DNA from 3 places in the Nissabacter sp. SGAir0207 genome. Region 2 is predicted to be linked to each of the others. Evidence: predicted binding sites of a transcription regulator. Region 2 holds the regulator's gene; each other region holds the start of a gene.

Region 1 (7,346 bases), 1.1 Mb from region 2:
ACCGGTGGTCGGTGGCGGCGTTGGTCAGCTGGTGCTGCACGCGCAGCCACGGCTCGCCCTGACGCAGCTCCAGCGTGGTGTGCACCACCATCGTCAGGTTGCGCTGGCCCGCCTTGCGGCTCGCCATGTCCGCTGGCAGTTGCAACGTGGTCGCCAGCGTCATGCGCGCGGCCAATGGCCCGGTCTCGCAACGGATGAGGCTAAAGCGCTGGCAGGCGTCGGGGATCTCGGACTCGAGCGGCGCGAAGTCAAACTCGTCGCCGTCATCACCGCACTCGACAAAGGTGATGGGGTGGCGCAGGCGGCAACCGTTGCGCAGGTTCTCCAGCGTCAGCCCCTCTTGCTCGAAGGTGACGCGATAGCAGCCATTCTCTATCACCGGCTGCGGCGCGGGGCGCAGCGCCGGGGCAGCACCCTGCTCATCGACACTCAGGGTGTGCCAGCACAGCCCCGGCAGGGTGGTGCGGAACAGCACCTCGCTGCGGTAGTAATCCTCCAGCGGCTCCAGCTTCTCGCCAGCGGCGGTCACCACCACGCGCTGGCCGCCGGGCATTTGCTGCTGGCTGAGCAGCGTGCTGTCGAGCAGCGCGCCCGCCCGGCGCAGGGCGAAGTTGGGCTGGCGGGTGAAGAGCACGGCGCGCACCAGCTTCTCCTGCGGGGTCGGATCGCCGTTGAACACCAGCAACGCGTTCTCCTGATCGACGCGGCGGGCAATCTTCTTCTTCAACAGGTTGAGCAGACTGAGGGCGGAGCGCTCCACGCTCACCAGCCGCTGGCGGATATTGAGGTTGACGGCATCGGCGTTGGTCGCCTCAATGCCGTTGTGCGCATGGGCGGCGAACAGCGTTTTCCACATCTCATCCAGCAGCGGCGCGGGGTAGTGGATGCCCATCAACGACGCCATCGCCGCCAGCGGCTCCAGCTGATCCAGCAGCAGGTGCTCGGTCTGCCAGTTCTGGCGCTTAATGTCATAGCGCGTGGAGTGGCAGGTGCGGTGGATGCGCGACTTCTGGCAGGCGTACAGCTCACCCTCCAGCGTGTGGCTAAAGGGCGCGTCGGCCCAGACGTCACGCATATAGTGCTCATAGTCGGTAAGGGTGAAACGCCACGGCAGGCCAAGGGCGTTAAGCTCCTCGACAATCTGCGGGAAGCGGGCATTTGCCAGCACCTGATCGCCGCCCGCGGGCAGCAGCAGCGTGTCAGTGCTGCGGTTCATGGCGCGCAACGAGGTCAAAATCGGCAGCAGGCGCTGGTTGAGGTAGGTGTCATCCGCCGCCAGGAACTTGCCGGGGCCGTAGCCATAGTAGAGGTAGTGGGTGGCGATACGCTTGCCGTTGGGCGACTGCCACCAGAAGTTAAGATCGCCTTTGAGCTGCTCGGTATAGACGCCGCGTTGCAGCACGCAGTAGTGGATGCCAAGGTCGGTGAAGATGGCAGGCAGCCAGGCGTGCTGGCCGAAGATGTCCGGCAGGTAGCCGATGTCCATACTGTGGCCGAAGCGCTCGGCGGTGCGGATGCCATATTGCAGGTTGCGGATCAAAGACTCGGTGCGGATCAGCAGCGAGTCGCACTGGGTGTACCAGGGGCCGACCAACAGCCGGCGCTGGCCGATCAGCGCCGCCAGCCGCCCGGCGTTCTCTGGCCGTACCCGCAGGTACTCCTCCAGCACAATCGCCAGCCCATCGAAGGTGTAGCTGGGGAAATCCTCGCGCTGCTCCAGCAGGTCGAGAAGGTAGTCGAGATTCTCCACCAGCAGGATGTGGGAGTCCTCGCAGGTAAAGTACCACTCGGCGTCCCAGTGGCAGTGCGGGACAACATAAACGTGCGTGTGCTTCATGACCCCTCCTGGTCATTGACGGTCAACAGGCCGCGCTTAATCAGATAGAAACGCAGAAAGACATTGCTGATGGCGATGAACGCAATCCCGGTCACCATGCCGCACAGGTAGGCGGGCAGGTTCTGCACCAGTGGCCAGCCCCAGATGGCGGGCAGCGGATACCACTGCACCGAGCCAAGCAGGATGGCGATCACCGCGCCGAGCACCGCGCCCAGCATGTTGAGGGAGATGGTGATCAGCGGGTTTTTCAGCATAAAGGGGATCGCCCCCTCGCCAATGGCGAGGAAGCCGAGGATCAGCGAGGTGGTGCCGGTGACCCGCAGGCTCTCGTCGAACACCCGGCGGTGCACCAGAAAGCGGTCGATCAGGGTGGCGAGGCCGATGCCGATCGGTGGGATGACAATCGCCAGCACCCGTGGCGTCAGCGGGAAGATGTGGTCAGCCGCCAGCCCAATGGCGATCGCCCCGGCGGATTTGTTTACCGGGCCTCCTAAATCGAAGGCGGTGAGGGAGGCGATGATCACGGCGAGCGTCAGGGCGCTGGAGTTGCCGTGCGCGGTAATGAACGCCTGCAACGCCCGGTTAAGGCCGCCAAACACCGGATCGACAAAGTAGAAGTTGAGCAGGAACAGGGCGATGACCGTCAGGCCGGGCACAATCAGCATCGGCTTCATCGCCTGCAAATGCCGGTGCAGGTGGATGCGCCGGTTGAGGGTGTCGGCGATCAGCCCGGCCGCCATGCCAAGGATCAATGCGCCCAGAAAGCCGGAGGGCACGCCGCCGGGCACCGACCAGAAGGTGAAGTGCAGCCCGCCAGCGAAGGCCCCGCCGACAAAGCCCGGCATCAGGCCCGGCCGGTCGGCCAGACTCCACGCCATGTAGGCGGCGAACACCGGGTACATAAACTTCATGATCATCGCGCCATACAGCGACAGCCAGTGGGCCATCGTCACCGTCCACCGATCGGCGGTGGCATACTGCGCGTTGGCAATGTCCGTGATGCCGCAGGCGCTGGCGAGCAACTGGCCGATGCCCATCATCAGCCCGGCGGCGACAATCACCGGGATCATATAGGAGATGCCGCTGGAGACGCCTTGGTAGAGGCGGCCGGAGAGGGTGAGGCCGCTGCGCGGCGGTGGCTCCGTCGCGTGCGCCTCGGTTACTACGCCATCGGGCTGCTGCAACAGGCGGTCAATCACGCCGTCGGCATCCTTCAACGGCGCGGAGACCGGCACCGAGACGTAGGGCTTGCCGTGGAAGCGCCCCCGTCCCTTGGGCGGCAGGGTGGCGGCAAAGATCACCCCCTCGGCGTCACGAATCTGCGCCGCCGTCAATTCCCCTTCGGTGCCACTCGCGCCCTGTTTTTCACAATGGATCTGGATGCCGCGCGCCGCGCCCGCCCGCTCCAGCGCCTCGGCAGCCATATAGGTGTGGGCGATACCGGCCGGACAGGAGGTGATGGCGACCAGCGTACGGCTGGGCGCGCTCACTGGCGTGGCGTCGGCGCTGGCGCTGTCGAGCAGCGTGAGGAATGCCTGCGGGCTGGTGGCGGTTTTCAGCGCCTGCACGCGATCCTCCTCCATCAGCGCCAGACTCAGCGCCGACAGCAAACGGATATGGCCGTCGCTGTCCCCCTGCGGCACCGCCAGCAGGAACACCAGATCCACCCGGTTTTCGCCATCCATCGTTGGCCAGTCGGCCACCGGCTGCGTCAGCCGCGCCACGGCAAACGCCGGGGCCGTCACCACCGGCGACTTGCCGTGGGGCAGGGCGACACCCTGCTCAAAGCCAGTCTCGGAGAGCGCCTCGCGCTGCCACACCGCCTCCAGAAACTGCGCCCGGTCAGCGATCTTTCCCTGCTCAAGCAGGCGCTGGCTTAGCTCCTCAAGGATCACCGCCCGGCTGTCCCAGGGCGCATCCAGCACAATGAGGCTCTCGGCCGTTATGCTGCTTAGTATCATCACTCCTCCTGCCGCATGGGTGAAATCTGGTCAGCGCTAGGTTAATCGATTAACTTTTTTACGAAAGGGTGGTAAACGCGATTAACCCAGCAGATTCCGGGAGATGCGGCACGTTGTCGCCCCGGCTGTGAGGCAGCTCACAAAGAAAGTGCAGCCAGAGACAGGAGGCATCCCTGACCCCAGTGCCTGACCCGGCCACCAGCGTGCGTCATTCGTGGCCTCTGTGGCTTTCAGTTGACACCCAAGGGCAGAATAACTATGCACCCCCTACAGCATAGCGGTTCAGGAGGTGAAAAATGGCCGATGCCCGCCCGCCCTGCGGCCAGCCAGCGTCCAGTGGGCAGGGGTTAAGCGAAGCGGGTGAAAAAAGCAGCTTTCTGGCCCTCGGTCGGGCTGAGAAAAGCAACAAAAAGCGCTGGGGCATCTCCCCACGGTTTTCACGCTAACACCGGAGAAAGCGCGCTTTTTCAGGGGCAAAAGGGGCTGTCAGGGCAGCGATGACTGGCGATTAGGTTACATAATGGTAAATAAATGGGATGGCGTAACTTGGGGTGTATTTTTCTAGTGAATGTGGTTTTTATGTGGGTTAAGTCAGGGATTTTGCCATTTTTTTAGATTATTAAAATTAAGTTATCTATTTTTATAGATATGTATTTTAAGATTTTTTTAGTTAATTACTAAATTTTAATGGGGTTGTGAGTGATTTTGAGTTATTGATTAAATAAAATATAATTATCCCTCTGCAATCCCGTTTTTCATGTTGCAATTGCTCAAAGTTCACCCTGAGCGGGCAGCCTCCCCGCTTTTTTTCTGCGGAAAAGTGTCGCAACCGTTTACCCACCCCACTTATCCCCCTTTTTTGGCTGGCTAAGGCTGCATTTCTGCTGAATGAAGAGAAATAGGGGTAAAAATGCGTGTTTCTGGTAGACAAAGGTAGGGGGCATCATTAGAATGCGCGCAATTTGCCAAAAATTAGCTCTCGCAGTGATTTTTGCATTGATTTAGGGCGTCAATTCTGAATTAATATGCAAATATAATGATTGATTATTCCTGGAGGATGCTTTGATTAAGTCAGCGCTGTTGGTTCTGGAAGACGGAACCCAATTCCACGGTCGGGCCATCGGGGCCGAAGGTACGGCAGTGGGGGAAGTGGTCTTCAATACGTCGATGACCGGTTATCAAGAAATCCTCACTGATCCCTCCTATTCCCGCCAGATCGTCACCCTCACTTATCCCCATATCGGCAATGTCGGCACCAACACCGCCGACGAAGAATCCTCCACCGTCCACGCGCAAGGCCTGATCATCCGCGACCTCCCGCTGATCGCCAGCAACTACCGCTGTGAAGAGACCCTCTCGGACTACCTCAAGCGCCTGAACATCGTGGGCATCGCCGATATCGACACCCGCAAGCTGACCCGCTTGCTGCGTGAGAAAGGGGCGCAGAATGGCTGCATCATCGCTGGCGACCATCCAGACGCGGCGCTGGCCCTGCAAAAGGCGCAGGCGTTCCCCGGCCTGAACGGCATGGATCTGGCGAAAGAGGTCTGCACCAAAGAGAGCTACAGCTGGCAGCAGGGGAGCTGGTCACTGGAGGGCGAGCTGCCGGAGGCCAAAGAGGCCGCGGATCTGCCCTTCCATGTGGTGGCCTATGACTACGGCGTGAAGCGCAACATCCTGCGGATGCTGGTGGATCGCGGCTGCCGCCTGACGGTCGTACCGGCGCAGACCCCGGCGGACGAGGTGCTGGCGATGAACCCGGATGGCATCTTCCTCTCCAACGGCCCCGGCGACCCGGCACCGTGCGACTACGCCATCACTGCCATCCAGCGCTTCCTCGAGACTGAGGTGCCGGTGTTCGGCATCTGCCTCGGCCACCAGTTGCTGGCGCTGGCCAGCGGCGCGAAGACGCGCAAAATGAAGCTCGGCCACCACGGCGGCAACCATCCGGTCAAAGACCATGACAACAATACCGTGATGATCACCGCCCAGAACCACGGCTTCGCCGTCGATGAAGAGGGGATGCCAGCGACGCTGCGCATCACGCACACCTCGCTGTTCGACCACACGGTGCAGGGCATCCACCGCACTGACAAACCGGCCTTCAGCTTCCAGGGTCACCCGGAAGCCAGCCCCGGCCCGCACGACGCGGCGCCGCTGTTCGATCACTTTATCGAACTGATCCAGACCTACCGTTCTACCGCCAAATAATCAGGAGCGACTTACCATGCCAAAACGTACAGATATAAAAAGCATCCTGATTCTCGGCGCCGGCCCGATCGTGATTGGCCAGGCCTGTGAATTTGACTACTCCGGCGCGCAGGCGTGTAAGGCGCTGCGCGAAGAGGGCTACCGCGTCATTCTGGTGAACTCCAACCCGGCGACCATCATGACCGACCCGGAGATGGCCGACGCGACCTACATTGAGCCGATCCACTGGGAAGTGGTACGCAAAATCATCGAAAAAGAGCGCCCGGATGCGGTGCTGCCGACCATGGGCGGCCAGACCGCGCTGAACTGCGCGCTGGAGCTGGAGCGTCAGGGCGTGCTGGAGGAGTTCGGCGTCACCATGATTGGTGCCACCGCCGACGCCATCGACAAGGCCGAAGACCGTCGCCGCTTCGATCAGGCGATGAAGAAGATTGGCCTCGACACCGCACGCTCCGGCATTGCGCACACCATGGAAGAGGCGCTGGCCGTGGCGGACGACGTGGGCTTCCCCTGCATCATCCGTCCCTCCTTTACTATGGGCGGCACCGGCGGCGGCATCGCCTACAACCGTGAAGAGTTCGAAGAGATCTGCGAGCGCGGCCTCGACCTCTCACCGACCAATGAGCTGCTGATTGACGAGTCGCTGATTGGCTGGAAAGAGTATGAGATGGAGGTGGTGCGCGACAAAAATGACAACTGCATCATCGTCTGCTCGATTGAGAACTTTGATGCGATGGGCATCCACACCGGTGACTCCATCACCGTCGCCCCGGCGCAGACCCTGACCGACAAAGAGTACCAAATCATGCGTAACGCCTCGATGGCGGTACTGCGTGAGATTGGCGTCGAAACCGGCGGCTCCAACGTGCAGTTCTCGGTCAACCCGAAAACCGGCCGCCTGATCGTCATCGAGATGAACCCGCGTGTGTCGCGCTCCTCGGCGCTGGCCTCCAAGGCCACCGGCTTCCCGATTGCCAAGGTGGCGGCGAAACTGGCGGTGGGTTACACGCTGGATGAGCTGATGAACGACATCACCGGCGGCCTGACCCCGGCCTCGTTCGAGCCATCCATCGACTACGTCGTCACCAAGATCCCGCGCTTCAACTTTGAGAAGTTCGCGGGCGCAAATGACCGCCTGACCACCCAGATGAAGTCCGTGGGTGAAGTGATGGCGATTGGCCGCACCCAGCAGGAGTCGCTGCAAAAGGCACTGCGTGGACTGGAAGTGGGCGCCACCGGCTTCGACCCGCAGGTGAGCCTGGATGAACCAGAGGCGCTGACCAAAATCCGCCGCGAGCTGAAAGACGCGGGCGCGGAGCGTATCTGGTACATCGCGG
Region 2 (7,346 bases):
TAATCCGCGCCGAAGTTGTGCCAATCCTCCATCACAAACTGCCCCTCGCTGGCTTGGGCAATATGCTTGACCGACGGCAGGCAGCCGTTGGGGAAGATATATTTGTCGATCCAGGGATCGACATGCATGTCCGTTTTATTCGAGCCAATGGTGTGCAGCAAGAACAGGCCATCTGGCCGCAGGTTGCGCGCCACCACGTCAAAGTAGGTCTGGTAATTTTTCGGCCCGACGTGCTCAAACATCCCGACGGAGACGATGCGATCGAACTGCTGGTCCAGATCGCGGTAGTCCTGCAACAGGATAGTGACGTCCAGCCCCTCACAGCGCTGTTGGGCCAGCTTCTGCTGCTCGGCGGAGATGGTGACACCGGTCACGGAGACGCCGTAGTGACGGGCGGCGAAGGCGGACAGCCCACCCCAGCCACAGCCGATATCCAGCAGCGACATGCCGGGCTTCAGTTGCAGCTTCTCACAGATCATGCGCAATTTGTGCTCCTGTGCCTGCTCAAGCGTTTCCGCCTCTTTCCAGTAGCCACAGGAGTACTGCATGTAGGGGTCAAGCATCAGGGTAAAGAGATCGTTGCCAAGGTCGTAGTGCTCCTTGCCGACGATCCAGGCACGCTTTTTGGATTGCAGGTTGGTCAGGCGGGCGGCAGCGATGCGCAGGGTATCTTTCAGGTGGTGGGGCAGCTTGTGCTCCAGACCGGCGGCCACCACGCGCTGGAAGAAGATGTCGAGCCGCTCGCACTCCCACCAGCCATCCATGTAGCTTTCGCCAAGGCCCAGTGAGCCTTCCTGCAATACGCGCTTAAAAAAATCGGGGTTATTGATGGTGATATCGAAGGGCCGGGAGCCATTGATTTCGATATCCGCCTGGCTGAGCATCTCATGGGCAATGCGATACCACTGGTTATCCTGAATGCTCAAATCTTCTATACACGATGAACTCATAGCTTCTCCATCACCTTTTCTTCTGACTTATGACCTGCAAGGAAAAGCATAGACAATTTGCAGGCGTATACGAGAACCCGCGGGGTGACCCGCCGTATCTGATATTCGACTATGTACAGAGGAAAGTGGGACGAATCCCGGTGGCCCAGGGGCAGGGCAGCGGGGCATCATCCCTGACAAAATGCGCGCACTCCTCGCGCACCAAGACTTGATAAAAGTTTTGTAAAGCCGTTGTTTTTATCGACTGAAAAAGAGTATAGGCGCGCCAGAAACGATACTCAATAGTCAATCCCTTCTGGCGCAAAGAATAATCAAGCGATTATTCAATAAGGCAATTATGCCGTTTGGTTAGTATGCCGCTCCTGACGGATGGCCGCCTGCGCCGGCGCATTACGCTGGAGCAGGTAGCCCGCCAACGCCAGGCCCACGGTGCTCAGCATCACACTGACGGTTGCCATCAGCGGCTGGCTGATAAAGGCCGACACCACCAGACTGGCGACGAAGCAGAGTCCCAGTTGCAGGGCGTTCTGCAGGGCCGCGGCCTTGCCGGTGCTTTGTGGGAAGGGCAGCAGCGCGTTAGCCACAATTATGGGATAGAGTGCGCCATTTGCCAAAGCCATCACACAAAATGGCACCAGCAGCAGCGCCAGCCCCGGCGTGGCGAGCCAGGCCAGCAGGAACAGCGCGATGATGCTCAGGCCATAGCCAGCCAGCAGCCACGGCACCAGCACCTTGCCATCACGGCGGCTAACCACGTAGCGGCAGCCAAACCCACCAATCAGGAAGGCAAAGGTCTGTGGCACGTAGCTCAGGCCGATGGCATCCGCGCCATAGCCCATGGCGTGCAAGATGAAGGGCGAGCCGGTCAGCCAGGCGAAGAAGCCTGCCGAGCAGGCGGCATACATCAGCACGTTGCCGCTAAAGACGCGGGAGCCGAGCAGCGCCAGCATCCCTACCTTGGGGGCCGGGTGATCAGTGCCCGGCCGGTTGGCAGGCTGGAGCCGCAGCGTTGGCACCAGCAGCAGCAGGGTGATGGCGAGCAGCGCCAGGAAGATGGCGCGCCAGCCAAAGTGGTTCAGCAGCCAGGCACCCAGCAGCGGGGCCAGCGCCGGTGACAGCGCCACCAGCGGCATAATGGTGGCAAACACCCGTTTCGCCTGCTCGCCCGTGCAGCGTTCCACCACCAGCGCCTGCCAGCTTACGGCCGCCGAACAGACCCCCACCGCCTGCACAAAGCGCATCAGCCAGAGCTGGCGCGCATCCTGCACCCACAGCATCCCGGCGCAGCCGACGGCAAACATCAACAGCCCCAGCACCAGCACGGGCTTGCGGCCGATGCGGTCAGAGAGCGGCCCCCAGATCAGCTGGGCGCAGGCGAAACCGGCCAAAAACAGGCTCAGGCTGGCGCTGATGGCATTGGGCGTCAGCGAAAGATCCGCCTGCATCTGGGCGAAGGCCGGCAGGTACATGTCAGTGGCCAAAAAGCCAAGCACGCTCAGTCCGGCCAGATAGAGCATGAAAAGAGGGGAGTGGGTCATAGCAAATCCCTATGGTTTGTTAGCAGGTGATAAGAAAAACGCATAGCGGTGTGCACTCTACTGGAGCAGCCGGGGCATTGTGAAACGTTAAAATTTGCGCCATGCTGTGAAAAATTTTGCAAGCAGAAACAGGGGGGCCGCGCCATGTGGTCAGAATATTCGCTGGAGGTGGTGGACGCCGTGGCGCGTACCGGCAGCTTTAGCGCGGCAGCGCAGGAGCTGCACCGGGTGCCCTCGGCAGTCAGTTACACCGTGCGCCAGCTGGAACAGTGGCTGGCGGTGGAACTGTTTGAGCGCCGCCACCGTGATGTAGCAATTACCGAAGCCGGGCAGGTTTTTATTGAGGAGGCGCGCGGTGTTATCAAAAAAATGCAGGCCGCGCGTCGCCAGTGCCAACAGGCGGCCAATGGCTGGCGTGGGCAGCTCAATCTGGCGGTGGATCGGGTGGTGCGTGCGGATCGCACCCGGCAGCTAGTGCTCGATTTCTACCGCGAGTTTCCCGATATGGAGCTGCTGATCTCGCCGGAGGTGTTTAACGGCGTCTGGGATGCGCTGGCGGATGGACGGGTGGATGCAGCGATTGGGGCCACCCGCGCCGTGCCGGTGGGCGGCAGCTACCGCTTCCGCGACATGGGCTTTCTGCCGTGGCGCTGTGTGGTGAGCCGTACCCATCCGCTGGCACAACTGCCCGGCCCGTTGGCGGATGAGCAGTTACGCCCGTGGCCAGCCCTCTGTCTGGAGGACACCTCCCGCACCCTGCCGAAGCGCGATACCTGGACGCTGGATAACCAACGGCGGCTGGTGGCACCAGACTGGACCAGCGCGCTGGATTGCCTGCTGGCTGGCCTGTGCGTGGGGATGATTCCGGCGCACATGGCGCAACCGCTGATCGATCGTGGAGAGTTGGTGCTGCTGACGCTGGCGCAACCCTTCCCGGACAGCGCCTGTTGCCTGACCTGGGATCAGGCGCGCGCCTCGCCGGCGCTCAGCTGGCTGCTGGATTATCTGGGGGACAGCGAAACCTTGAACCGGGAGTGGTTGCGTGGGGAGTAAAAAACGGGGCGCATGGCCCCGGCTGGCCGATTAACGGCGGTAGTCGCGGTAGGGGCCATCGGCCACGGAGCGACGCTCCACCAGTTTCGGGCGCACTTCAATGGTCTGCGGGTCTTCACGCTTGCTGGTGATGCGATCCAACAGCATGGCAAAAGCGCTCTCGCCAAGGCGCTCTTTCGGCTGGTGGATGGTGGTCAGCGCCGGGGTAAAGTAGCGCGCGTTACGCACGTTGTCATAGCCAATCACCGAGATGTCTTGCGGCACGCGCAGGCCCATCTCGTCGGCGGCGCAGATGGCGCCCATCGCCATGATGTCGCCGCCGCAGAACACCGCCGTTGGGCGCTGCTTCTGCACCAAAATCTGCTGCATCGCCTTGTAGCCGGACTCCGGCTCAAAATCACCCTGTACCACCCACTCCGGGCGCACAGTAATATTCGCCTCCTCCATCGCCTTCAGGAAACCCTGATGGCGGCCGCCGCCGGTGTTGCGTGACAGCTGGCCGGGGATGATGCCGATGTCGCGGTGGCCGCGCTCGATCAGGTAACGGCCTGCGATGTAGCCGCCCTCAAAGGCGTTATCAATGATGGAGTCGGTAAAGTCGCTGCGTGCTGAACCCCAGTCCATCACCACCATCGGGATGTTGCGGTACTCCTCGAGCATACCGATCAGCTGATCCGGGTACTCAGAGCACATCACCAGCAGGCCGTCGACGCGCTTTTGCGCCAGCATCGCCAGGTAAGCCTGCTGCTTGTCGAGGTTATTGTGGGAGTTGCAGAGGATCAGGGTATAGCCCTTGCTGTAGCAACTGTTCTCCACGGACTCAATCACCTCAGCGAAGTAGGGGGCCTCACTGGAGGTCGCCAGCAACCCGATGGATTTGGTGTGGTTGACTTTCAGGCTGCGCGCCACGGCGCTTGGGGAGTAGTGCAACTCCTTGATGGCGGCCCAGACCGCCGCCTTCGTCTCTTCAGCGACGAAACGTGTTTTGTTGATAACGTGTGACACGGTGGTGGTGGACACGCCAGCACGTTTGGCGACATCTTTAATCGTGGCCATGGGAAAAGTGACTCCTGAAAGTACGTGTTACAGCACGTAACTATAATGTTAATCGTTTGCCTGCGTTTATTCTTCTGCCCACCGTAAGAGATGCAGTGAATTCTAGGGGGAGAGGACGGTCATCTTCGCTGGGGAGCGGTGGGGCATTGCAGCCGTGGCCGGGTACGCAGTGTGTAAACCGCGAATTTTCCCCTATTCTTGCGCAAAGGGGAAGCAGAAAATTATCCCGTTGCGCATCACAACGCGATAGGCATTGCCTGCCATAATGTGAGAATATGGGAACTCATACAAACATTGTGGTTTTGTGTGCGTTATTCAGGAGAACACATGGATACCAATTTGAAACTGTCGCTATGCACCACCGTGGCAGCGCTCACCGTGATCATTGCCTTTAGCTTTACCGCTGTTTTGGGCTAACCCGCCTGCACCAGAAACAAAAAAGACGCCCTTGGGCGTCTTTTTTGTTTCGCGGTGGTCAGCGTACGGTCTTGGGGGTCATCACGCGGCGGGCGCCGACGTAATGGTCTTGCCAGTAGTCATTGTCCAGATAGCTGATGCGGATGTCCTCGCCGGTGCGCGGCGACTGGATAAATTTGCCATCGCCGAGATAGACGCCAACATGGTCGGCCGCGCCACGGTTGGCGATGCGGAAGAAGACCAGATCGCCGCTCTCCAGCTCGCCACGTTTGACCGGTGCGGCATCACGCAGGTGGTACATCTCGTTGGCGGTGCGTGGCAGGCGGATCTTCATCACATCTTTATAGGCGTAATAGACCAGTCCGCTGCAATCGAAACCGGTGGTGGGGGAGGTGCCGCCCCAGCGGTAGGGCTTGCCTACCTGCTTCATCAGCTTGGTCATCGCCGTTTGCTTGGCTTTCTGGTAGCGCTTTTTATGCGCCGGGCTGAGTGCCAGCGGGCCGCTCTCCACGGCCTTGGCCTCGTGGCCGGGCAGGCGCTGGCGGCCATAGCCTTTTTTGTAGCCCTTTTTCGGCGGCGTCACCTTGACCAGGTGGGTGGAGGCGGTTTTGCGCGTTTTACCGCTTTTGGTCGTGACCTTGACCACCTGAGCCTTATCGCGGCTGGTGGCTTTTTTCTTTACGCTGGTTTTCACCGGCTTGCGCTTTTTACGGTCATCCGTCCTGGCCTCACTGGCATGGCCCTTGCGGGGGTCGGCCGACGTGCGCGCATGGGGCGACGCATGCGCCAGATTCATACAGAGCTGAGTAAAAAGCAAAACGAAAAGCGTAACGAGTAAACGCATGGCAACGCTACCAAAAGTGTCCGACAAACATCCATGGAGGCCCAGTATTACTGAAACCTGCCGCACAAAAAAGCATGAAACCCCCTGATTCTAATTCATATTGTCAGAAAAAGTTAATAGCTTTTTTCATTAGTGAAAACCAGGGGGGGGATATGCTGCTTTTATCCGCAACTCAAGCGGTTAGCGGCCTGGCGGCACAGTGAGGCAACGCGTTTTTCCGATAAACCTCATCGTTCAGATCTGTTACTGTTAACATATGTTTAATTATTGTTAGCAGTCAGGCCGACGAATTTAGGGCGTGTAAGAAAACCCTGCAAAAAATGGTGTTTTCATCCCGTTGCCGCCCTCGTTACAATAGGCCACTGCTGATTTGATGTGACGCGTAATAGCCAGCCAATGGCTTGAGGAAGCAAGACAATGACGACAATTGAAAAGATCCAGGCCCAGATCGCGGAAAACCCGATCCTGCTGTACATGAAAGGCTCTCCGAAGCTGCCAAGCTGCGGCTTCTCCGCTCAGGCGGTACAGGCGCTGTCCGCGTGCGGTGAGCGTTTTGCCTATGTGGACATTCTGCAGAACCCGGACATCCGTGCCGAGCTGCCGAAGTACGCCAACTGGCCGACCTTCCCGCAGCTGTGGGTGGATGGCGAACTGGTTGGCGGTTGTGACATCGTGCTAGAGATGTACCAGCGCGGCGAACTGCAACAGCTGATTAAAGAGACCGCCGAGAAGCACCGTTCCCAGGAAGAGCAACAGTAATCCGGGCGCGGGGGCAACCTCAGTGGCAATGAAAACGGGCGACCCTAGGGTCGCCCGTTTTGTTTTACTCGTCGGCTTCTGGCGTTGCCAGCGGCCAGCCACCCAGCCGTTTCCAGCGGTTGACCAGCTCACAGAACAGCAGTGCCGTCTGCTCAGTGTCATACAGCGCGGAGTGCGCCTGGGCGCTGTCAAAGGGGATGCCGGCGGTGATGCAGGCTTTCGCCAGCACCGTCTGCCCGAGCACCAGCCCGCTCAGCGCCGCGGTATCAAAGGTGGCGAAGGGGTGGAAAGGGTTGCGCTTGAGGCTGGCGCGCTCGGCGGCCGCCATCAGGAAGCTGTGATCAAAGTTGGCATTGTGCGCCACAATAATCGCCCGGTTGCAGTTCTGCTCCTTCATGCCCTTGCGCACCATCTTGAAGATGGCGTGCAGCGCCTCATACTCACTCACCGCGCCACGCAGCGGGTTGTGCGGATCGATGCCGTTGAAGGCCAGCGCCTCCGGTTGCAGCACCGCCCCCTCAAACGGGGCGACATGGAAGTGCAGCGCCTCATCACGCGTCAGCCAGCCGTCGTCGTCCATGCGCAACGTCACGGCGGCGATCTCCAGCAGGGCATCGGTACGGGCGTTAAAGCCAGCGGTTTCAACATCAATCACCACGGGATAGAACCCGCGGAAGCGGCCACTCAGGGCGTTGGGATCACTTTTATCAGCCATCAGTTTCTTATCAG
Region 3 (7,346 bases), 650 kb from region 2:
ACCGGCCGGGCTGTGGCCGTGGATCTGGGCGCTCGGCGCGCTGGTGCTGATCTCGCTACTGGTGGGGCTGCGCCCCTACCGCCAGCTGCTGGCAACCCAGCCGCTGCGCGTACTGCGCCGTGACGCGGTGGCCGCCGTCTGGCCGCTCAAATACTACCTACCAGCGATTCTCTTGCTAGTGGTCGGGATGCTGGCGCTACTGGTGGGCGGCAGCCAACTGCTCTGGTCGCTGCTGGCTGGCATTCTGGTGCTGGCGCTGCTGCTCGGCCTGATTGGCTGGGGCGGCCTGCTGCTGTTGCGCCGCCTGACGCTACGGCAACTGGCGCTGCGGCTGGCGGTCAACCGCCTGCTGCGCCAGCCGTGGGTGACGCTCAGCCAGCTCGCGGCCTTCTCGATGTCATTTATGCTGCTGGCCTTGCTGCTGGTGATGCGCGGTGACCTGCTCGACCGCTGGCAGCAGCAACTGCCGCCCGAAAGTCCCAACTACTTCCTGCTCAACATGACGCAGGAGCAGGTGCCGCAGGTGAAGGCATTCCTGCAAGCGCATCAGGTGACGCCCTCCACCTTCTATCCGGTGGTGCGGGTGCGGCTGAGCAAGATTAACCAGCAGGTGGCGACCGAGCGGGTGAAGGAGAGCGATCCGGGCGGCGAGGCGGTCAACCGCGAACTCAACCTGACCTGGCAGGCGGAACTGCCGCCCCACAATCCGCTAGTGGCGGGCCAGTGGCCGCCGAAAGCGGATGAAGTGTCGATTGAGCAGGGCATCGCGGAGCGCTTGGGACTGGGAGTGGGTGACCGGCTGACCTTCAGCGGCGACACTCAGGAGTTCTCTGCCACCATCAGCAGCGTGCGCAAGGTGGACTGGGAGAGCCTGCGACCCAACTTCTACTTCATCTTCCCGCCGGGCGCGCTGGACAGCCAGCCGCAGACCTGGCTGACCAGCTTCCGCTATCAGGGCGACAGCCGCATGGTGTCGCAGCTTAACCGCCAGTTCCCGACCCTTAGCCTGCTGGATGTCGGCGCGATCATCAAACAGGTAGGGCAGGTGCTGGCGCAGGTCAGCCGCGCGCTGGAGGTGATGGTGGTACTGGTGATGATCTGCGGCACGCTGCTGTTGCTGGCCCAAATCCAGGTGGGGATGCGCCAGCGTCGGCAGGAGCTGGTGGTCTATCGCACCCTTGGCGCGGGCAAACGGCTGCTGCGCGGCACCCTGTGGTGTGAGTTCGCGGTGCTCGGGCTGGTAGCCGGCGTGGCGGCGGTGGTCGGGGCAGAGGCGGCGCTGTGGCTGTTGCAGACGCGGGTGTTTGACTTCCCGTGGGAGTCGAACCTGATGCTGTGGTGGCTGCTGCCGCTGCTAAGCGCGCTGCTGCTGTCACTGTGCGGGGGCTGGCTAGGCGTGCGGCTGTTGCGTGGACGAGCGCTGTTCCGACATTACGAAGGCTAGCCAAAAAAGAACCCCAGCCTGGCTGGGGTTTTTTATGGGCTACAAGGTGGCCTGCGCCCAGCTGATGCCGCTCTGGTACTCTGGCGGCAGCAGCGGCACCAGCGCCGCCAGCGTCTGGCGCAGGGCGTCGCGATCCGGGTCGCTGAGGTTGAGGTGGCCCACCTTGCGGCCCGGCCGCACCTCTTTCTCATACCAGTGCAGGTTGACCAGCGGCAGGCCAAGCCACGCCAGATTAACGTCGGTGCCGATCAGATTGACCATCACGGCGGGGGCGCTCACCACCGGCTGCGGCAGCGGCAGGCCAAGGATGGCGCGCAGGTGCAGCTCGAACTGGCTGATGGAGGCACCATTCTGCGTCCAGTGGCCGCTGTTGTGGACGCGCGGGGCCAATTCGTTGATCAGCAGCCCCTGTTCCACCACGAAGCACTCCATCGCCATCACGCCGACGTAGCCCAGCTCCTGCATGATCGCCGACAGCATCGACTCCGCTTGCTGTTGCAGCGCGGCGTCTGGCGCGGGCAGGGCGACGCTGGTGCGCAGGATGCCCTCTTCGTGCAGGTTGTGGGTTAGCGGGTAGAACACCATGGTGCCGTCGTGGCCACGCGCGCCCACCAGCGAGACTTCGCCGGAGAAGGCGATGCCCTGCTCAACGATGCACTCGCCGTAGCACTCCGCAGGCAGGCTCGGCTCCTCGCCGGGACGCAGGCGCCACTGGCCGCGGCCATCATAGCCACCGACGCGGCGCTTGACGATCGCCAGATCGCCCAGCGTGCTGAACACCTGCGGCCACTCCTCGGCGGCCGCCAGCAGTTGCCACGGCGCGGTCGCCAGCCCAAGTTGGTCCAGCAGCTGCTTCTGCGTCAGGCGGTCAGCCAGCCGCGGGAAGATGTCACGGTTGACGAACGCCGGGTGATCGGCGAGCTGGCGGGTGAGGGCGGTCTCCGGCCAGCGCTCAATTTCAGCAGTGATCACGCTCTGTTGGAACGGCACCGCCTCTGGCTCGGCATCCAGCCCAACCGGGTAGACGGCGATCCCCAGCGGCTCGCCCGCCTGACGCAGCATCCGGCCAAGCTGGCCGTTGCCCAGTACGCAAACCGGCTTCATGCCTCCTCCCGCGGATCGGGATGGTTGAGCACCTCGTCCGTCTGCGCCTGACGCCAGGCCGCCAGACGGCTGGCCAGTTCGGCATCGTGCAGCGCCACAATCTGCGCCGCCAGCAGCGCCGCGTTTGCCGCGCCCGCCTTGCCAATCGCCAGCGTCCCAACCGGGATGCCGCGCGGCATCTGCACGATGGAGTACAGGCTGTCCACGCCACTCAGTGCCGCGCTCTGCACCGGCACGCCCAGCACCGGCACTAGCGTCTTCGCTGCCAGCATTCCCGGCAGGTGCGCCGCGCCGCCCGCGCCAGCAATGATCACATCAATGCCATTGCCCGCCGCCTGCTCAGCAAAGCTGAACAGCTTATCGGGGGTGCGGTGGGCAGAGACCACCTCAACGTGGAAGGCGACATTCAGCGTGGTGAGGATTTCAGCGGCAAACTGCATGGTGGCCCAGTCACTCTTGGACCCCATGACGATGGCGATCTTTGCCGGGGAAAGGTTGGATGACATGCCTGTAGTGCTCCTGTGAATATGCAAGCGTCGCCAGAGCGGTTGTTTCTGGCGGAGAGGGCGCAAATCATAGCATGGCCTGCGGGCAAGGAAAACGGTTGCGTAGCGCTGGCAGGCTGCGAAAATCGGGGGTAATTTGTATAATGGCCGCAAAATGACCCTAATAGGACAACGATTATGATGGAGTCCCTGCTGGCACCGATTCAGGAGTTCCTGCACTGCGCCACTCCGGCCCGCTGGATTGACGTGGCGCTCACCCAGCAAGATATTCTGCTGATCGACCACGCCAACTGTGAAAAGAAGGCCGCCGCCTCGGCGATGTCTTTGATGACGCGCTACTTGGATCGCACCGAGCTGCTGATCTGCGCCGCCCGGCTGGCGCGTGAGGAGTTGCACCACTTCGAGCAGGTGGTGGAGATCATGACGCGGCGCAATGTGGCCTATGTGATGCTGTCGCCGTCGCGCTATGCCAATGGCTTGCTGAAACATGTGCGCCATCAGGATGAGCTGGGGCTGCTGGTGGATCGGTTGATCATCGGTGCCTACATTGAGGCACGCTCCTGCGAGCGTTTCGCCGCCATCGCGCCGCACCTTGATGATGAACTACGCCGCTTCTACGTCTCGTTGCTGCGCTCAGAGGCGCGCCACTATCAGGACTATCTGTCACTCGCCCAACAGTATGCCGGTACGGACATCAGCGATCGGGTGGAGGAGCTGGGCAGGATTGAAGCAGAGCTGATCCTCTCGCCGGATGAGCAGTTCCGCTTCCACAGTGGGGTGCCAGCGTAAAATCAGAAGGGGAAGCGGGAGAGATCCACGCCCTGCGGCGTCACGGCGATCATCCAGCCCTCATGGTGCCAGGCACCCAGCACCGCGCGGTGTGCCTCGCCCGTCGGCAGGGCCAGCGTATGGATGGCCGGGCGGTGAGTATGGCCGTGGATCAGCCAGTTCACCTGATGGCGCTGCATCACAGCGGCCACCGCCTGCGGATTGACGTCCATGATCGCCATCGATTTGCTCTGGTTGGCCTGTTGGCTGTCCGCGCGCATCTTGCTGGCAATCTTGAGCCGCCAACGTAACGGCAGGCTGAGGAAGATGCGCTGAATCAGTGGGTTGCGTACCTTTTTGCGAAAGCGCTGGTAGCCTTCGTCGTCGGTGCAGAGCGTATCGCCGTGCATCACCAGCAGCCGGCGGCCATAAAGGTCCAGCACCTGCTCCTCTGGCAGCAGCGTCATGCCGCTGGCGCGGGCAAAGCGCTTACCGACCAGAAAATCCCGGTTGCCGTGGATAAAGTAGCAGGGCACCCCGTGCGCCGTGAGCGCCTGCAACGCCTGCGCCACCTGGGTATGCAGCGGCTGCGGATCGTCATCGCCAATCCACGCCTCGAACAGGTCACCCAAAATGTAGAGTGCGTCCGCACGGCGCGCTTCACCGGCCAGAAAACGCAGAAAACCGGCAGTGATTGCCGGTTCCTGTTCGCAGAGATGCAGATCAGCGATAAAAAGCGTGGTCATGCCGTCTTGGTGGCCTTACTCGCCGACGGTCACGCTGGTGATCACCACATCTTCTTTCGGCACGTCCTGGTGCATACCGCTGCGACCAGTGGAGACGCCCTTGATCTTGTCAACCACGTCCATGCCCTCAACCACTTCGGCAAACACGCAGTAGCCCCAACCCTGAGAGTTTTCCGCGCGGAAGTTCAGGAAGTCGTTGTCCACCACGTTGATGAAGAACTGGGCAGTCGCGGAGTGCGGATCGTTGGTACGCGCCATCGCCAGGGTGCCACGGGTGTTTTTCAGCCCGTTGTTGGCTTCGTTTTTCACCGGTGCGTCGGTGGCTTTCTGCTTCATGCCCGGCTCAAAACCACCGCCCTGGATCATGAAACCGTTGATAACACGGTGGAAGATGGTGTTGTCGTAGAAGCCTTTACGGCAGTAGTTCAGGAAGTTTTCAACGGTGGCCGGCGCTTTGTCGGCGAAGGTATTGATGACGATGTCACCGTGATTGGTGTGGAAAGTAACCATAATTATTCATCCTGCTTGATTGGAGAGGTGCCCCGCCGGGCGGCGGCACAATAGAGGGCTGTTATAACATAAACCCGCGGGCGGAGTCAGCAGCCGGCACGGTGGCCCAATTTGCTGATATGCTTATGCAGAGGCCGGGCGCGGGATGTTGCAAACACCGGGCGTTCAAGGTTCAATAGGCCTTTCGGCGGTAACCATCTCGACGTTTTACCCCTTTTTATTGCCAACCACACATGTAAACCACGGAATGACCCGATGCTAAAGATATATAACACCCTGAGTCGCCAAAAAGAGGAATTCAAGCCTATCCATGCCGGCCATGTTGGCATGTACGTGTGTGGGATTACCGTTTACGACCTGTGTCACATTGGCCACGGCCGCACCTTCGCCGCCTTTGACGTGGTGGCGCGTTACCTGCGCTACAGCGGCTACAAGTTGAAGTATGTGCGCAATATCACCGACATTGACGACAAGATCATCAAACGCGCCAATGAGAACGGCGAGAGCAGCGATGCGCTGACCGATCGCATGATCGCCGAGATGCACGCCGACTTTGATGCGCTGAACATCCAGCGCCCAGACGAGGAGCCGCGCGCCACTCGCCACATCGCTGAGATCATTGAGCTGGTCGAGCAGCTGGTGGCGCGTGACCACGCCTACGTTGCCGCCAATGGCGATGTGATGTTCGCTGTCGACAGCGACCCACAGTATGGTTTGCTGTCACGCCAGGATCTGGATCAGTTGCAGGCTGGCGCGCGCGTCGAAGTGGCTGACGTGAAGCGCAACCCGATGGACTTCGTGCTGTGGAAGATGTCCAAGCCGGGCGAGCCGAGCTGGACTTCACCGTGGGGCGAGGGCCGCCCCGGCTGGCACATCGAGTGCTCGGCGATGAACTGCAAGCAGCTCGGCCACCACTTTGACATCCACGGCGGCGGCTCTGACCTGATGTTCCCGCACCATGAGAATGAGATTGCCCAGTCCACCTGCGCCCACGACGGCCCCTATGTGAACTACTGGATGCACTCTGGCATGGTGATGGTCGATCGCGAGAAGATGTCGAAGTCCCTCAACAACTTCTTCACCGTGCGTGACGTGCTGGGCTACTACGACGCCGAGACCGTGCGCTACTTCCTGATGTCTGGTCACTACCGCAGCCAGCTCAACTACAGCGAAGACAACCTGAAACAGGCGCGCACCTCGCTGGAGCGCCTCTACACCGCGCTGCGCGGCACCGATGCCAGCGCCACCGCGGCTGGCGGCGAAGTCTTTGTCGCCCGCTTCAAAGAGGCGATGGATGATGACTTCAATACGCCAGAGGCCTACTCCGTGCTGTTTGACATGGCGCGTGAGGTGAACCGCCTGAAGGGTGAGAACCCGGCGGCCGCCAACGGACTGGCTGCCGAGCTGCGTACTCTGGCGGGCGTGCTGGGCCTGCTGTCGCAGGAGCCGGAGCAGTTCCTGCAGGGTGGGGCGCAGGCAGCGGATGAAGACGACGTGGCGCAGATTGAGGCGCTGATCAAACAGCGCAACGACGCGCGCGCCACCAAGGAGTGGGCGCTGGCTGACTCCGCGCGTGACCAGCTGACCGCGCTCGGCATCATCCTTGAGGATGGCCCGCAGGGCACCACCTGGCGCCGCAAGTAACGTTCGACCATAAAAAAAGGCGACGTATCGACGTCGCCTTTTTTATTGCCCGCTGGCCTCAACGGGCGGGGCCAGTTACGGCTTCACCACCACGGTAGCGCCATCGAACTCGACCTGTTGGTCAACCACGATTTTGCAGCGCTTGCGCGTTTCCACTTTACCGTTTACTTTCACCAGCCCGTCGGCGATCACGGCCTTGGCCGCGGCACCGCTTTCGCACCAGCCCTGGAATTTCAGCAGATCGCACAGTTCAACGTGCGGGTGTTTTTCGAGATTAAAAATGTCCATCTGTTCCTGACTTAACGCGCCGGACGCGTATACATGCATGAGTGTGCCGCCGTGCGGCGGCACCTAAGGGTTAACCGGCGTTATTGTCGTGGTACTCCTCACATGCCTGCAAGGTATTTTGGATCAATGTTGCTACCGTCATCGGCCCAACGCCGCCCGGCACCGGGGTAATGAAGGCCGCGCGCTCGGCTGCCGCATCAAAATCGACGTCGCCGACCACCTTGCCGCTCTCCAGCCGGTTGATGCCGACATCGATCACGATGGCGCCCGGTTTGATCCAGTCGCCGGGGATGAAGTTCGGCTTGCCAACCGCCACCACCAGCAGATCGGCGTTCT

The links. Region 2 encodes PurR, which represses purine synthesis genes. Its sites were predicted from a motif close to CANGCAAACGTTTGCNTG; they were not measured.
Region 1: a site for PurR is predicted at 4,621-4,638, ahead of carA (glutamine-hydrolyzing carbamoyl-phosphate synthase small subunit). Genes of this name have one in related genera too.
Region 3: a site for PurR is predicted at 3,142-3,159, ahead of purE (5-(carboxyamino)imidazole ribonucleotide mutase). Genes of this name have one in related genera too.

What each region holds. Positions count from the first base shown of each region.
Region 1 is NZ_CP028035.1:3,258,142-3,265,487, reverse strand. Features, by position in the region: gene C1N62_RS14595 (glycoside hydrolase family 38 C-terminal domain-containing protein) at 1-1,837, opposite strand, end outside; gene C1N62_RS14590 (fructose-specific PTS transporter subunit EIIC) at 1,834-3,798, opposite strand; gene carA (glutamine-hydrolyzing carbamoyl-phosphate synthase small subunit) at 4,861-6,009, shown strand; gene carB (carbamoyl-phosphate synthase large subunit) at 6,026-7,346, shown strand, end outside.
Region 2 is NZ_CP028035.1:2,158,848-2,166,193, reverse strand. Features, by position in the region: gene cfa (cyclopropane fatty acyl phospholipid synthase) at 1-950, opposite strand, end outside; gene punC (purine nucleoside transporter PunC) at 1,286-2,488, opposite strand; gene punR (DNA-binding transcriptional activator PunR) at 2,633-3,541, shown strand; gene purR (HTH-type transcriptional repressor PurR) at 3,572-4,597, opposite strand; gene C1N62_RS09390 (YnhF family membrane protein) at 4,925-5,014, shown strand; gene C1N62_RS09385 (C40 family peptidase) at 5,073-5,858, opposite strand; gene C1N62_RS09380 (Grx4 family monothiol glutaredoxin) at 6,276-6,617, shown strand; gene rnt (ribonuclease T) at 6,682-7,346, opposite strand, start outside.
Region 3 is NZ_CP028035.1:2,806,906-2,814,251, reverse strand. Features, by position in the region: gene ybbP (putative ABC transporter permease subunit YbbP) at 1-1,444, shown strand, start outside; gene purK (5-(carboxyamino)imidazole ribonucleotide synthase) at 1,484-2,548, opposite strand; gene purE (5-(carboxyamino)imidazole ribonucleotide mutase) at 2,545-3,054, opposite strand; gene C1N62_RS12495 (tRNA-(ms[2]io[6]A)-hydroxylase) at 3,232-3,843, shown strand; gene lpxH (UDP-2,3-diacylglucosamine diphosphatase) at 3,846-4,568, opposite strand; gene ppiB (peptidylprolyl isomerase B) at 4,584-5,078, opposite strand; gene cysS (cysteine--tRNA ligase) at 5,334-6,722, shown strand; gene ybcJ (ribosome-associated protein YbcJ) at 6,798-7,010, opposite strand; gene folD (bifunctional methylenetetrahydrofolate dehydrogenase/methenyltetrahydrofolate cyclohydrolase FolD) at 7,081-7,346, opposite strand, start outside.